One region of the Mesorhizobium sp. 2RAF21 genome, then DNA from elsewhere that is predicted to be linked to it. Evidence: predicted binding sites of a transcription regulator. Region 1 holds the regulator's gene; each other region holds the start of a gene.
What was found. The regulator HrcA, encoded in region 1, represses chaperone genes, less so after heat shock. The targets are predictions, from matches to a motif close to GTTAGCACTCNCNNNNNGNGAGTGCTAAC.

Region 1 (5,266 bases):
GGTTCCGGCAAGCCGTATTCCTTGGCGGACTTCGCCTCGAAGCCGAATGGACCCATCAGGTCGGCGAATTCCTTAAGCTTGCCGGCATTGTGGCTGGCAACGACGATCTTCTTTCCATCGAGCGAATGCATCTAAAGCTTCCAGATTTTCGGTTCGGCGAATTCCAGCGAATTACCGGAAGGGTCGCGCAGATAGATGGAGCGGCCGCCCTGCGGCCATTCGAACTCGGCCTCGATGGCCACGCCATGCGATGCCAGACGTGTCTTCCAGCGGTCCAGTTCCTCAGGCGTCGCCGAGAAGCACAGATGACCCGGGCCGACGGTGCCATGCGGCGGCACCGGCAGGCGGGCATCGGGCGCCGGCGTATGTCTGGTCGCTTCCGCGTTGAACAGCAGAAGCACGCCTTGGCCGCAGCGGAAAAACACATGGCGGCCTGCCACCTTGCCGATCTGCTCCAGGCCGAGAATGTCGGCATAGAACGTTTCCGCCGCCTCCAGATCGGTGACGTAGAGCGCGGATTCAAGGATGGCGGCAGGCTGCATGGCTCGCCTCAAGCCACCGCCATCTGCTGCAGCGACACAAGGCGGCCAATGCCTTTCTTGGCCAATCCCATCAGTGCCGCGAACTGCTCCTCGGAAAAGGGCTCGCCCTCGGCAGTGCCCTGGATTTCGACGATGCCGCCCTTGCCGGTCATGACAAAATTGGCGTCGGTGCCGGCCGACGAGTCTTCCAGATAGTCGAGGTCGATGACCGGCTGGCCGTCATGGATGCCGCAAGAGATCGCCGCGACATGGTCCTTCAACACCTTGTCCAGCTTCACCATCTGCCGCGCTTCCATCCAGCGCAGGCAGTCATACAGCGCTACCCAACCGCCGGTGATCGAAGCGGTGCGGGTGCCGCCGTCGGCCTGGATGACGTCGCAATCGACGGTGATCTGTACTTCGCCGAGCGCCTGTAAATCGACCACGGCGCGCAGCGAGCGGCCGATCAGGCGCTGGATTTCCAGCGTACGGCCGCCTTGCTTGCCGGCCGAGGCTTCGCGGCGCATGCGTTCGCCCGTCGAGCGCGGCAGCATGCCGTATTCCGCCGTCACCCAGCCCTTGCCGGAATTGCGCATCCAGCCCGGCACCTTCTCTTCCAGGCTCGCCGTGCACAGCACATGTGTGTCGCCGAACTTCACCAGGCAGGAGCCTTCGGCGTGTTTGGAAACGCCGCGCTCGAAGGAGATGGCGCGCATTTCGTCTGGCTGGCGTTTGGAGGGGCGCATGGAACGTCTTTCTTCTTGTTTCTTGTGGTTTGGGGACTCGTGGCCGGCTTGTAACTGCAATAGGGGGCGAGGCGCAAAGGAAAACGGGTTGCTTGCGCGGCCCCGGCTCCGATCTATATCGTAAGTCCCGGAGGTCCTATTGCCGATGACCAAGCCGATCGTCGACCCGACATTGCAATCGCCTGCGTTCCAGTCGCTCGACATCCGTTCGCGCGACATATTTCGCCGTATCGTCGATTCCTACCTGAGGGACGGCGAGCCGGTCGGCTCGCGCTCGCTGTCGCGCATCCTGCCGTCGTCGCTGTCGCCGGCCACCATCCGCAACGTGATGAGCGATCTCGAGCATCTCGGCCTCATCTATGCGCCGCATGTCTCGGCCGGGCGTCTGCCGACGCAGGCCGGCCTGCGCTTCTTCGTCGACGCTCTCCTGGAGTTTGGCGATCTGACCGACGAGGAACGTCGCAGCATCGAGACGCAGGTGAAGGCTGGCGGCAACGGCATGTCGCTCGAACACATGCTGACCGAGGCGAGCCAGATGCTGTCGGGTGTTTCGCGTGGCGCCGGGCTGGTGCTCACCGCGAAGAACGAGGCGGCGCTCAAGCACATCGAGTTCATCCAACTGGAGCCGGGCCGGGCGCTGGCGGTGCTGGTCTCGCAAGGCGGCGATGTCGAGAACCGTGTCATCGACCTGCCGGCCGGCACGACGCTGTCGCAATTGCACGAGGCGTCCAACTTCCTCAACGCGCATATCCGCGGCCGGACACTCGCCGAGGCGCGCGGCGAGATCGCGCGCCTGAAGGAGGAAACCCGCGCCGCCCTCGACACGCTGTCGCAGGATCTGGTCGAAAAAGGGCTCGCCGTCTGGGCCGGCACCGAAAGCGGCCTGCCGGCGCGCCTGATCGTGCGCGGCCGCGCCAATCTGCTCGAAAACGTCACCGCCCAGGCCGACATCGAGCTTCTGAAACATTTGTTCGAAGACCTCGAAACCAAGGACGGGCTGATCCAGCTGCTTGATCTGGCGGAAGAGGGCTCCGGGGTCCGCATATTCATCGGTTCCGAGAACAAGCTGTTCTCGCTGTCGGGCTCGTCGCTGGTCGTGGCGCCCTATCGCGACAAGGATGCCCGCATCGTCGGCGCACTGGGCGTCATCGGCCCCACACGGCTGAACTATGCGCGCATCGTTCCGATGGTCGACTATACGGCGCAGCTGATTTCGCGCATGCTGCGCTGAGACAGTCGCCGCCAGCCAAGGAGGGAACGCCATGGCGTTGGAAGAAATCCAGGCTCGCATCAGCCTGCTTCTGCAGGAAATGGTCAACCAGCCGGAAGACGAGCACGAAGTGCAGGAACAGCTGCGCGAAAAGCTGTCGGAACTGCGCGCGCTTGGCCTGCCGCTGCCGGACGATCTCGTCGAGCTGGAAAAACAGCTCGATGCCGGCTTCGTGATGAAGACCTGACCCACAAGCCCATTCCTGGTGTGGTGGCTGGCCGGTCGCCTCCCTATGTTCGTGCCCAAGACGCAATGGGTGACGCGAAAAGGGGGATGGCGTGAACCGTATCGCGAATGCGCTCGCTCTGTTGCTGGCCTTGCCGGCCTGTTCCGCCTTCGCCCAAGAAACCGGCGTTCTCAAGGGCGAGGCTGCCTTTGGCGGCTGGCGCGACGACCGGCCGGGCGTGCGCCGCCTGTTTGCGCCACAGGATTTGCCGAAGCCATTCGCGACCGAATCCGCCGGCAATGGCGCGGAGGAGGTGGAACGACCTGAAAATGCCAAGCCGACCCTGCCGCCGGGTTTTTCCGCCGAACTGGTCGCGTCCGGCCTGCGCAATCCGCGCGTGGTGCGCGTCGCTCCCAATGGCGACATTTTCGTCGCCGACAGCAGCACCAACCAGATCCGCACTTACCGCCTCGCGGCGACGGCAGGTCAGCCGGCACAATCGGAAATCTTCGCCAAGGGCCTGCGGGCGCCCTATGGCATCGCTTTCTACCCACCCGAAAAACCCGAATGGGTTTATGTCGCCAACACCGGTTCGGTCGTGCGCTTTCCCTACAAGCCGGGCGATCTTGAAGCCTCCGGGCCGCCGCAGGCCGTGATCAAGGACATCCCGACCGGCGGCCACTGGACCCGCGACATCGCCTTCTCGCCGGACGGCAAGGTGCTTTATCTCTCCGTCGGCTCCGCCTCCAATGTCGCCGAGGGCGACGCCAAGGCGCCGAAGGGCGGGCTGGAAGGCTGGACACGAACCCAGGTCTTGGGTGCCCCCTGGGGCGACGAGCAAGGCCGCGCCGCGGTCTTCGCCTTCGATGCCGACGGCAAGAACCGCCGCACAGTAGCCACCGGCCTGCGCAACTGTTCGGGGCTTGCTGTGCAACCGGCCACCGGCGAACCTTGGTGTGTCGTCAACGAACGCGACGCGCTGGGCGACAACCTGCCCTTCGAATATGCGACGTCGGTGAAGGAAGGCGCCTTCTATGGCTGGCCCTGGTATTACATCGGCGATCATCAGGATCCGCGCCATGCCGGCGCGCGGCCCGACCTTGCCGGCAAGGTGACTGTGCCGGACGTGCTCATCCAGCCGCATTCGGCGCCGCTCGGCATCGCCTTCTACGAAGGCGATCAGTTTCCGGCGGCATACAAGGGAGATGCCTTCGTCGCCCTGCACGGGTCATGGAACCGTGCCCTGCGCACCGGCTACAAGGTGGTGCGGCTCCTCTTCAAGGATGGCAAGCCGACCGGCGAGTACGAAGACTTCATGACCGGCTTCGTCATCTCCGACGACGCCGTCTGGGGCAGGCCCGTCGGCGTGGCCGTCGCGGGCGACGGCTCGCTGATCGTCACCGAGGATGCCAGCGGCACCATCTGGCGCGTCACCTATAACGGCCAGAAGTAAGCGCCTCGGGAAGGACGTCTACCGGGTATCAGCCGAATTTGCGCTGCGCGTCGAGCGCCAGGCCCAAGCCCACCGAGCCGAAGGCATCGCCCTGCACGACCTTGGCCTGCGGCACCAGCGCCAGGATGCTGCGCCGCGCCAGCGGGATGGCAGTCGAGCCGCCGGTTAGGAACACGGCGGTGATGTCTTCTGGGCGTATGCCGGCCTGCCTCAGTGTCTCGGCGACGGTGTCCGTCACCCGGCCTATCTCGGTGCGGATCGTCTGTTCCAGCCCTTGTTTTGTCAGGCTGGCGGTAAATGTCGCGCCGGGCAGGTCCACGTCGATGTTGGCCTGTTCGGCGTCGGTCAGCTCGATCTTGGCCTTTTCAACGCGGCCGGCGAGCGCATGGCCGAAACGATGCTCGACCACTTCGATCAGCCGGTCGACAAGGTCGGGCTGGGCTGCCTCGTAGCGGATCTGGCGCAGATCAAGCATCGCCTTCGGCGTATAGAGCAGGTTGATGCGCTGCCAGGTGGCGAGGTCGATGAAATAGCCGGCGGGCAGGTTGCGCTTGCCGTCCTTGGTCTGGGTCAAATAGCCGAGCTGCGGCATCACATGGGCGATGCTGAGCAGCCGGTCGAAATCCGTGCCGCCGATGTGAATGCCGCGATTGGCGAGGATGTCGTCCTTGCGGTCGTTGGCGGTGGCGCGCTCTGGTGACACGCGCACGATGGAAAAGTCCGAGGTGCCGCCGCCCATGTCGACGATCAGCGCCAGTTCTTCGCGGCTGACCGTATGTTCATAGTCAAGTGCTGCCGCAATCGGCTCGAACTGGAAGTCGATATGCTTGAAGCCCTGCTTGCGCGCCGCCTTTTCCAACTCGCTTTGCGCGGCCGCGTCGGCGGTATCGTCCTCGTCGACGAAGCGCACTGGCCGCCCCAGCACCACGTTTTCCACGGCCTGGTCGTTGTGGTTGTCCAACTGCGTTTTCAGATGGGCAATGAACATGCCGATGATGTCGGTGAAGGCGATGGAGCGCGCCTTGATGCGCGTCTTCTCATGCACCAGCGAGGATCCCAGCACGCTTTTCAGCGCCCGCATCAGCCGTCCCTCGACGCCGTCGGTATAGT
Region 2 (5,266 bases), on a different contig from region 1:
GGTGCCAAGAAAAACCAGCGGGACCGCGATTGCATAGATGACGACCGCCGACAGCCAGATGGCCCCGGGCCAGGTCTTCTGGACCGCGAAATAGAGCGTGGAGAATGCCAGCGGGCTGATGACGGAGCCCAGGCTGACGGCCGAGGCCAGCACGCCTTGCAATTGGCCCTGGCTCGCCGGGTCGACCTGCCGGGTGGCCAGTGCCTGAAACGCCGGCGCGCCGATGCCGCCGAGGGCGAAGACCGGCATGATGGCGAACACGATCCAGCCCTGTCCCGCGAAGGCCATGGCAACAAGGGCGATGCACGTGCAGGCGATGCCGACGACGACGGCCCAGCGCTCGCCGAGCAGTCTGGTTGCCGGGCCGGGCAAGAATGCCTGCGCCAACGTCTGGCAGATACCGAATGCGCCCAGCGACAGGCCGATCCAGAGGCCGTTCCAGCCGAACGTATCGCTCCCCCACAGCGCCCAGCAGGTGCCGTAGGCTTCTCCCGTCGCGCTCAGGATGAAAAACACCGCGACGATGGGCGCAAGCCCGGTCATCGCGAAGACGCCGCGTAGCGGCTTGAGCGGGTTGAGCGCGGCGAGATCGATCCTGGCACGGGTCGGCGTGCGCGACTCCGGCAGAACGAACAGTGCCAGCAGAAGATTGCAGGCGTTCAGCACGGCGGCGGCGATGAACGGCAGTCGCAGCCAATGGTCGCCAAGCAAACCGCCGAGAACCGGCCCGACGATGAAGCCGATGCCGAACATGGCGTTGAACAGGCCGAAGCGGCGGGCTCGCTCGTCCTCCGGCGAAATATCGGTGATGTAGGCCATGGCCACGGAGACATTGGCGCTGGTCAGGCCGGCGATGGCGCGGCCCAAAAGCAACATCCAGAGATGCGGCGCGAAGGCCATGATGAGATAGTCTATTGCCGCACCGCCGAGCGACATGAGCAGCACGGGGCGCCGGCCCAGCGTGTCGCTCAGAGCGCCGAGCACCGGCGCGAAGATGAACTGCATGAGCGCATAGAGCGCGGTCATGATGCCGATATAGGGTGCGATGTCCTGGCTGTGCGTCACCTCCTCGAGAAGGCGCGGTAGAATGGGGAAGATGAGGCCTATGCCGATGGCGTCGAGGACGATCGCGGCAAAGATAACGGTAAGGGATCTGTTCATGACTGGTCTCAGGGGAGCGGACCGACGGGTCCCGCGTGCTGGAGGCTGTGAGGGTTTGGGATGACGGCCACGGGTCCGGCGGGCCAACCGCCGCAATAGCGACTTGCCAGCCAAGTCGGCGTTTCATATACTGGATATAAATATGTACTCAGTATACTTTCAATTATGCCGACTGGAGTTTCATGTCAACCCCAACCGACCTTCGATCCCGCAAGCGCCTCGCCACGCGACGCGCCATCTCGCTCGTTGCCGACCGTCTCTTTTGGGAACGGGGCTTTGACAATGTGACAGTGGACGAGATCGCGGCGGCGGCCGATGTCGGGCGGATGACTGTGTTCAACCACTTCCCGCGCAAGGAAGACATGTTCTTCGATCGCGACGAAGAGGGCCGCGAGACCGTCCGCGAAGCCTTGCGACAGCGCGATCCGGGTGTTTCGCCGATCGAGACGCTGCGCCGGCTCGCGCACCAGCTGATCGCCGACGGGGCTCCATATGTGGAGTTTTCCGCCAGGAGCCAGCGCTTCATAGAGACGGTCGAAGGCAGCGAAACCCTCAAGGCGCGGGCCAGGGCGATCCGCGACGAGCTCGAACATGTCGTGGCGGCGGCGCTGTCCGAATGTACCGGACAGGAGGCGACCGATGCCGGTGCCCGCCTGGCAGCCGCCCTGCTCCTGGCGACGTGGACCGTGGCTTTCCTCGAAGCCCACCGCACCTTTCGACTAAGGCAAGACACGGAGGAAGCGAAAGCCGCCTTCCTCACCGTTGTCGACAAGGGAGCCGCCGGCCTGAAGGCGGCGATGGCCGGCACGCCCTACGCCTGAGCAATCATTCGCGGCGGCGGCCGGATGCAGGAGATTATCGATCCAACGCCGGCCTCGGCAGCGAAACGCGGATTTCGTGCGGCCAGATGCCGCGCCGCTTCTTGACTCTCCCCTGGGGCAGGATTATTTCAGCGCCACGTTAGCACTCACTCAAGGCGAGTGCTAACCGAAGGTCCGGCTAGACCGGACGGAGGAAATTCTTTCTCACCTTTCGCACCGAGGAAATCAAATGGCAAAGTCGAAGTTCCGCCCGCTTCATGACCGCGTGGTCGTTCGCCGGGTTGAATCCGAAGAAAAGACGGCTGGCGGGATCATCATCCCCGACACCGCCAAGGAAAAGCCGCAGGAAGGCGAAGTCATCGCCGTCGGCTCCGGCGCCCGCGACGAGGCTGGCAAGCTGGTCCCGCTGGATGTCAAGTCTGGCGACCGCGTCCTGTTCGGTAAGTGGTCGGGCACCGAAGTGAAGCTCAATGGCGAAGACCTTCTGATCATGAAGGAATCCGACATCATGGGCATCATCGGCTGATCGGCCGGCTCATCCGCACCATCCAATCTTGATTTCGGGCGCAACGCCCAGGAGTAAAAAATGGCTGCTAAAGACGTAAAATTCTCCCGTGATGCCCGCGAGCGCATGCTGCGCGGCGTCAACATCCTCGCCGACGCGGTGAAGGTGACGCTGGGCCCGAAGGGCCGTAACGTCGTCATCGACAAGTCGTTCGGCGCCCCGCGCATCACCAAGGACGGCGTCACCGTCGCCAAGGAAATCGAACTGGAAGACAAGTTCGAGAACATGGGCGCGCAGCTGGTCCGCGAAGTTGCTTCGAAGACCAACGACATCGCCGGCGACGGCACCACGACCGCGACGGTTCTCGCCCAGGCGATCGTCCAGGAAGGCCACAAGTCGGTTGCCGCCGGCATGAACCCGATGGATCTGAAGCGCGGCATCGATCTGGCCGTTGCTGAAGTCGTCGCTCATCTCGGCAAGGCCGCCAAGAAGATCAAGTCGTCGGACGAAGTCGCCCAGGTTGGCACCATCTCGGCCAATGGCGACGAGTCGGTCGGCAAGATGATCGCGGAAGCGATGCAGAAGGTCGGCAACGAAGGCGTCATCACGGTTGAAGAAGCCAAGACCGCCGAGACCGAGCTGGAAGTCGTCGAAGGCATGCAGTTCGACCGCGGCTACCTGTCGCCCTACTTCATCACCAACCCGGACAAGATGATCGCCGAGCTCGAGGATGCCTACATCCTCCTGCACGAGAAGAAGCTGTCCAACCTGCAGGCGATGCTGCCGGTCCTCGAGGCCGTCGTGCAGACCTCCAAGCCGCTCCTCATCATCTCGGAAGACGTCGAAGGCGAGGCTCTGGCCACGCTGGTCGTCAACAAGCTGCGTGGTGGCCTGAAGATCGCCGCCGTCAAGGCTCCGGGCTTCGGCGACCGCCGCAAGGCCATGCTGGAAGACATCGCCATCCTCACCGGTGGCCAGGTCATCTCGGAAGACCTCGGCATCAAGCTAGAAAGCGTGACGCTGGCCATGCTCGGCCGGGCCAAGAAGGTCCGCATCGAGAAGGAAAACACCACCATCGTCGACGGCGCCGGCAAGAAGGCCGAGATCCAGGGCCGCGTTGCCCAGATCAAGCAGCAGATCGAAGAGACCACTTCGGACTACGACCGCGAGAAGCTCCAGGAGCGTCTGGCGAAGCTGGCTGGCGGCGTTGCCGTCATCCGCGTCGGCGGTGCGACCGAGATCGAAGTCAAGGAAAAGAAGGACCGCGTTGACGACGCGCTGAACGCAACCCGCGCTGCCGTCGAAGAAGGCATCGTGGCTGGCGGCGGCGTTGCCCTGCTGCGCGCCACCCAGGCGATCAAGGCTGCCGGCGTCAACGCCGACCAGGCCGCCGGCATCGCCATCGTCCGTCGCGCTCTGCAGGCTCCGGCCCGCCAGATCGCCTCGAACGCAGGTGCTGAAGCCTCGATCGTCGCGGGCAAGATCCTCGACAACAAGGGCGCGACCTACGGCTACAACGCCCAGACCGGCGAATATGGCGACATGATCGCCATGGGTATCGTCGACCCGGTCAAGGTCGTGCGCACGGCTCTCCAGGACGCTGCTTCGGTTGCCGGCCTGCTGGTCACCACCGAGGCCATGATCGCCGAAGCCCCGAAGAAGGACACCGCCGGCGGCATGCCGGGCGGTATGCCTGGCGGCGGCATGGGCGGCATGGGCGGCATGGACTTCTAAGAAGTCCATAAAGCTCGCCCATGAGCTTATGATGCTCAAGCCCGCAAGCGGGCTTGAGTGGCGGCATGGACTTCTAAGAAGTCCGGCCAACCGGCTGAACTGTTTGGGAAAAGGGCGGCAGCGATGCCGCCCTTTTTTCGTATTCTGCGGCTGAGAGGCTTAGGATGCCTTGGCGAACGGGCCAGGTTGAAAAAATTGACTCTGGCGCGGCGGTGAGGCCTGCCGTTGGATAGATTTTTAACGAAATCCCTCTACGGCTTCACATCTCAGGCAACGTATGGGAAAGGGCGGCAGAAATGCCGCCCTTTCTTCATTTCCAAAGCGCGGCAGGCGCCCGGGAAAATGCATGTCGAACAAAGCTGAAATCACGGTCGAGATCGACACGGCGCTGGTGCGGCGGCTGATCGACACGCAGTTTCCGCAGTGGGCGCATCTGCCGATCCGCAAGGTCGAACCCGGTGGCTGGGACAACCGCACCTTCCTGCTCGGAGAGGCGATGAGCGCCAGGCTGCCGAGTGCGGCGGGTTATGCCGCGCAGGTCACCAACGAACAGCACTGGCTGCCGAGACTAGCGCCGCAACTGCCCCTGCCGATCCCGGTGCCGTTGGCCGAAGGCAGGCCTGGCGAAGGTTATCCCTGGCACTGGTCCATCTATGGCTGGTTGGAGGGCGAGACCGCGACGGACGGGCGCATCGGCGATCCCGCCGAATTCGCGGTCGACCTGGCCGGTTTCCTCGGCGCTCTGCACCGCGCCGATGCCACCGGCGGCCCGCCTGCCGGGCCGCAGAACTTTTTCCGAGGCGGTGCGCTCGCCGTCTATGACGACCAGACCCGCGAGGCAATTCGCCTGCTCGACGGCAGGATCGACACAAAAACCGCGCGCGCCGTGTGGGACGAAGCGCTGTCGACGCAATGGCAGCACCCGCCCGTCTGGGTGCATGGCGACATCGCCTGGGGCAATTTGCTGGTCAAGGACGGCAAGCTCGCGGCCGTTATCGACTTCGGCAGTTCGACTGTCGGCGATCCGGCCTGCGACCTGGCGATC
Region 3 (5,266 bases), on a different contig from region 1:
ATTGTCAGCGCCGGCTCGCTCTCATCCCGGAGGTGCCCGCACATGAGGTGGTCGTGGAATTGTTCCTGCCGCTCAAATAGCGCCCGCGAAGAACGGCTTCTGTCCCGCGTGGCCGATGCAGCCACGCGGGACAGAACTGGCGGTCTCTATGTCAGCCGAACGGACATACCGCCGTCCGCGATCATCGGGCTGCTGATCACGAAGCTCGCACGCTCGGAAAGCAGGACGAGGGCCGCCTGCGCAATCTCTTCGGCTTTGGCCACACTAGAATCTGCAGAGCGGATTGCTTTTGCTTCGCTGAAGCGTTCGCTCTCAATGTGCTAGCGCGCCAGTCATGACTCCCGTCTGACCCGCTCATCCTTCCCTCTTTGGCGAAGGATGCTGCCGGCGGCGACAAATCCGCCGCCGGCGCCTGCCATGCGTCAGTTCTTGATGGCAATACGCTTGACCTGCGACTGCGCCTTCTCGGTCTTCGGCAAGGTCACCGTCAGCACGCCGTTCTTGAAGCGCGCGTCGACCTCGTCTTCCTTGAGCTCGAACCCAACCGGGATGCGGCGTTCGAAGCGGCCGTAATAGCGTTCGGAGAACTGTCTGTCCCTGTCCTCCGTCTCGGAGCGCTTCTCGCCCTTCAGCGTCAGCACGCCGTCGTCGAGCAGGACCTCGATGTCCTTTTCCTCAAGGCCGGGCACCTCGGCCGACACCCTGATCTCCTTTTCGCTGTTGGAGATCTCGACGCTCGGCCAGCCGCCGCTGAAAGCGGAAACGCCGAAAGCGGGAAGGCTCGATCCGAAGCCACGGAAAACGTCATCGAACAGGCGGTTCACCTCGCGATGCAGCGACAGGAACGGATCGCGCTCACCTTCGCGGAAGACGCTCGGAACCTGGTTGCCATCGTTCCGGCTCCAAGGAATCAGATCACGGACACTCATTGTTCTTCTCCTTTCGTTCGTTCGATTGGCAATGCTTTCCCGCTGGCGCCGGGCATGTTGCCCGACGCCTTACGAGAAGGGCGCTGGTGAATGGCCTCAGGCGGCCTGCTTCTCGGCCTCGATCTTCTTCGTCGCGACCTTCGGCGTCGCCTGCTCGGCTGCGATCTCGATCCGGCGCGGTTTCATCTCCTCGGGAATCTCGCGCTTGAGATCGATCGTCAGCAGGCCGTTGACGAGACTGGCGTTCACGACCTTGACATGGTCAGCCAGTTCGAAACGGCGCTGGAAGGCGCGGCCGGCGATGCCGCGATGCAGATATTCGCCCTTGTCCTCGTCAGCCTTCTGGCCGTTCACCATGAGCATGTTCCGCTCCTGGGTGATGTCCAGCTCGTCCTGGCCGAAGCCGGCCACCGCCATGGTGATGCGGTAGTCGTTCTCGCCTGTCTTGGCGATGTCATAGGGCGGCCAGTTGTCCACGGTGTCGATGCGGCTCGCGGTTTCGAGAGCGTTCAACATTCGATCGAAGCCGACGCTCGACCGGAACAGGGGAGTGAAGTCGAATGTGGTTCTCATAGCTACATCCTCCAACTGAGCAACATAGATACGAGGAGCGCCAAGGCAGCGGCGCTCCTTGACCTTTCGCCGGCCTCTTCAGGCGCCGGCAAAAAGCGATTTGGGAATTCGGTTTCCGGACGTCATGACCAGAATCGCCTTCGTCGTGCCGACGGGCGGAACGCCTTTGTCCGGTGCGCATTATGGCATCGCCAATTCGCGCCTCCGAAGGGTTGACGGATTGATATGGAAAGGACTGGCCATGGCGATCACACGGGAAGAGATCGTGTCGGTTCTCGGGCCGACGGACGAAACGCTGATCGCCGAACTCATGGCGACCGGCGCCTCCTTCGAGGAACTGCGCGAAGCCTGGGCGTGGCTCAACGGCGACGAGGCGCTGATGGGTGAAGGACGACCGCTGCCGGGAACGCGCGTCGCGGAACTGATCGATCTTCTGGATGTCGATGAAGAAGATTGATGTTTTTCAGCCTGATGATCGGATAGCCACTCCGCATGGATCCGGATGCGCGCCGACTTGACGCCGGTCGGATCGCCAGCCATCTCGATGATCGGCGTGAGGATAATGCCCGCGATTGCTTGCTCGCAAAAGACGTTAAAGAATGGAGGAAGTGATGAACGACGTTCGGTTTCCCGGTCCTGTTACGCTCGAGTTTTCCACCGGGTCGCGCAATGTCACCAGCAGTTTTGAGGCGCTGGAATGCCTGGACCAACAATGGCCCGACTGGGCGCGCGGACGGAGTTGGCGTGCTGCTCTGCGCGCCTGCCGCGACGCGCTGGACGGATGGCGCAGCGCGCGCGACGCGCGCAAGGCGTTCCTCAAGGCGGCCAAGCGCGCCGGATTGGTGCCGTCGGGTCGGCAGCCCGCTCACGCCAAGGCATCGGTGATCAATGTCCTGCGGCCCGAGACGAGTTTCAGTGGATGGCAATAATGCCGTCGACGGCGCGCCATTCGGAAGGTTCGATAAGGCGGTGGTGGGCGACGCGCACCGAGTGCAGCGCGCCCTCCAGTTCGCGCTCCCAGTATCCAAGAAAGCCCTTCAGTTCCGGAAACTCCGGCGCAAGGTCATAGTCCTGCCAGACATAGAGCTGGAGCAGGCTGGGATGGTCGGGCAGATGATAGTGGATTTCGGCCGTGGTCAGGCCGTACCCTTCCATCTGCAGGCGAAATTCCCTGCTTACCGTCTTCATGGGTCTCCTTTCCCCGCGGCTTCAGGCATCGAGCCTATCGAAATCACGACGCAATTCGCCGGACGTCATCGTGCGCGCTGACACGTCGTGGTCGAGCTTGCACAAGGCGTCCATGATCTGGTCGAAGGAGATCGGCCGCTCCGCTCCCGGCGGCTGGCGCAGCGCCGGCATGGAGTCTATGGCGCACGCGTCCGACGCCCAGGAGGAGAGGATCGCACGCTTTTCCTTCAGGTCGAGCGTCTTGTCTGTCAGCACCTCGTCGGGGTGCTTGAAATGCCTGGCTGGCGCAAGCAGACGGTCGAGCGCAAGATCTGATGTTTCGGGTACAAGAGAAGGGATGATCGGCGTGGGGTTCTGGCGGTTCATCTCGGTCCTCCGTCTTTCCAAAAAGCTCCTTTGTCAGGTTCCGGTTTCACAGCCTCGCCAATGGCGAAGGCTCGAATAATTTTGTTCGATCGTTCGGAAAGTTCAAGCGGGAAAATTCCTCTGCGAGGCGGAATAACGACGCGATAACAGCCCGTTGGCACTCTCATAGGGTGAGTGCTAAGATTTTTGCATTTCCCTCTTGAAACCGGGAAATGCCCAAACCAGATCGTATGCGCGCGCGATACCTGACGAAAGGATCGCCGCGCCTCGCATCGGTCCGATATTGCCGGTTCGGTGTGGAGGAACCTCAAAATCTGTTTGTCCAGAAGGAGAACGACATGACGTTCCGTCCATTGCATGACCGTATCCTGGTTCGCCGCATCGAGGCCGACGAAAAGACGGCCGGCGGCATCATCATCCCCGACACCGCGAAGGAAAAGCCGCAGGAAGGCGAGGTCATTGCCGTCGGTCCCGGTGCGCGCGACGAGGCGGGCAAGCTCGTCGAACTCGACGTCAAGGCCGGCGACCGCATCCTGTTCGGCAAATGGTCCGGCACCGAGATCAAGCTGGACGGCGAGGATCTGCTCATCATGAAGGAAAGCGACGTGATGGGCGTGATCGAGAACACGGCCACGTTGAAGAAGGCCGCCTGACGGCTCTTCGAACAATTAACCAGTCAATGAAGCTGCCTGGAATGAAAGGAGTGATCCAATGGCTGCGAAAGAGGTAAAGTTCCACGCAGAAGCCCGTGAGAAGATGCTGCGTGGTGTCGACATTCTTGCCAATGCGGTGAAGGTGACGCTTGGCCCGAAAGGCCGCAACGTTGTCATCGACAAGTCGTTCGGCGCACCGCGCATCACCAAGGACGGCGTAAGCGTCGCCAAGGAGATCGAACTCGAGGACAAGTTCGAGAACATGGGTGCCCAGATGGTCCGCGAAGTCGCGTCCAAGGCCAGCGATAATGCTGGCGACGGCACGACGACTGCGACCGTTCTCGCTCAGGCGATCGTCAGGGAAGGGGCCAAGGCCGTGGCGTCGGGCATGAACCCGATGGACCTGAAGCGCGGCATCGACAAGGCGGTGGACGCCGTCGTTGCCGAGCTGAAGGCCAATGCCCGGAAGGTCACCAGGAACGACGAGATCGCCCAGGTCGGCACCATCTCGGCCAATGGCGACGCGGAGATCGGCCGCTTCCTCGCCGAGGCGATGCAGAAGGTCGGCAACGAGGGTGTCATCACCGTCGAGGAAGCCAAGACGGCCGAGACCGAGCTGGAAGTTGTCGAAGGCATGCAGTTCGACCGCGGCTATCTCTCCCCCTACTTCATCACCAACCAGGACAAGATGCGCGTCGAGCTCGAAGAGCCCTATGTGCTCATCCACGAGAAGAAGCTCTCCAACCTGCAGGCCATGCTGCCGGTGCTGGAAGCGGTCGTGCAGTCGTCCAAGCCGCTCCTCATCATCGCCGAGGACGTCGAAGGCGAGGCTCTGGCCACGCTCGTCGTCAACAAGCTGCGCGGTGGCCTCAAGGTCGCGGCCGTCAAGGCTCCGGGCTTCGGCGACCGCCGCAAGGCCATGCTCGAGGATATCGCTATCCTCACCGGCGGCACAGCCATAAGTGAGGATCTCGGCATCAAGCTGGAGAACGTGACCTTGCAGATGCTCGGCCGCGCCAAGAAGGTGGTGATCGAGAAGGAGAACACCACCATCGTCGACGGCGCCGGACGCAAGGAAGAAATCCAGGGCCGTGTCACGCAGATCAAGGCCCAGATCGAGGAAACCACCTCCGATTATGACCGCGAGAAGTTGCAGGAGCGGCTGGCGAAGCTCGCCGGCGGCGTCGCGGTGATCCGCGTCGGCGGCTCGACCGAGGTCGAGGTGAAGGAGCGTAAGGACCGCGTCGACGACGCGCTGCATGCGACCCGCGCCGCTGTCGAGGAAGGCGTTCTGCCGGGCGGGGGTGTCGCTCTGCTGAGGGCCGCCAAAGCGCTCGACAACATCGCCGTCGACAATGCCGATCAGAAGACGGGCGTCGAGATCGTCCGCCGCGCCATCGAGGCGCCGGTGCGGCAGATCGCCGAGAACGCCGGCGCGGAAGGCTCGATCATCGTCGGCAAGCTGCGCGAGAAGGGTGAGTTCGGCTGGGGCTGGAACGCCCAGACCAACGAGTTCGGCGATCTCTACAAGCAGGGTGTCATCGATCCGGCGAAGGT

Region 2: a site for HrcA is predicted at 2,121-2,149, ahead of groES (co-chaperone GroES). Genes of this name have one in related genera too.
Region 3: a site for HrcA is predicted at 3,210-3,238, ahead of groES (co-chaperone GroES). Genes of this name have one in related genera too.

Annotation. Positions count from the first base shown of each region.
Region 1 is NZ_JBFRGM010000007.1:245,532-250,797, reverse strand. It holds gene rdgB (RdgB/HAM1 family non-canonical purine NTP pyrophosphatase) at 1-131, opposite strand, end outside; gene AB4136_RS13820 (VOC family protein) at 132-542, opposite strand; gene rph (ribonuclease PH) at 551-1,267, opposite strand; gene hrcA (heat-inducible transcriptional repressor HrcA) at 1,413-2,498, shown strand; gene AB4136_RS13805 (hypothetical protein) at 2,530-2,724, shown strand; gene AB4136_RS13800 (PQQ-dependent sugar dehydrogenase) at 2,816-4,156, shown strand; gene AB4136_RS13795 (Hsp70 family protein) at 4,185-5,266, opposite strand, start outside.
Region 2 is NZ_JBFRGM010000010.1:108,523-113,788, reverse strand. It holds gene AB4136_RS17730 (TCR/Tet family MFS transporter) at 1-1,161, opposite strand, end outside; gene AB4136_RS17725 (TetR/AcrR family transcriptional regulator) at 1,344-1,982, shown strand; gene groES (co-chaperone GroES) at 2,212-2,508, shown strand; gene groL (chaperonin GroEL) at 2,569-4,221, shown strand; gene AB4136_RS17710 (aminoglycoside phosphotransferase family protein) at 4,568-5,266, shown strand, end outside.
Region 3 is NZ_JBFRGM010000026.1:54,054-59,319, reverse strand. It holds partial or broken gene AB4136_RS29405 (AraC family transcriptional regulator) at 1-80, shown strand, start outside; gene AB4136_RS29400 (Hsp20/alpha crystallin family protein) at 423-929, opposite strand; gene AB4136_RS29395 (Hsp20 family protein) at 1,026-1,502, opposite strand; gene AB4136_RS29390 (hypothetical protein) at 1,744-1,959, shown strand; gene AB4136_RS29385 (DUF982 domain-containing protein) at 2,102-2,431, shown strand; gene AB4136_RS29380 (usg protein) at 2,415-2,690, opposite strand; gene AB4136_RS29375 (hypothetical protein) at 2,712-3,056, opposite strand; gene groES (co-chaperone GroES) at 3,395-3,709, shown strand; gene groL (chaperonin GroEL) at 3,768-5,266, shown strand, end outside.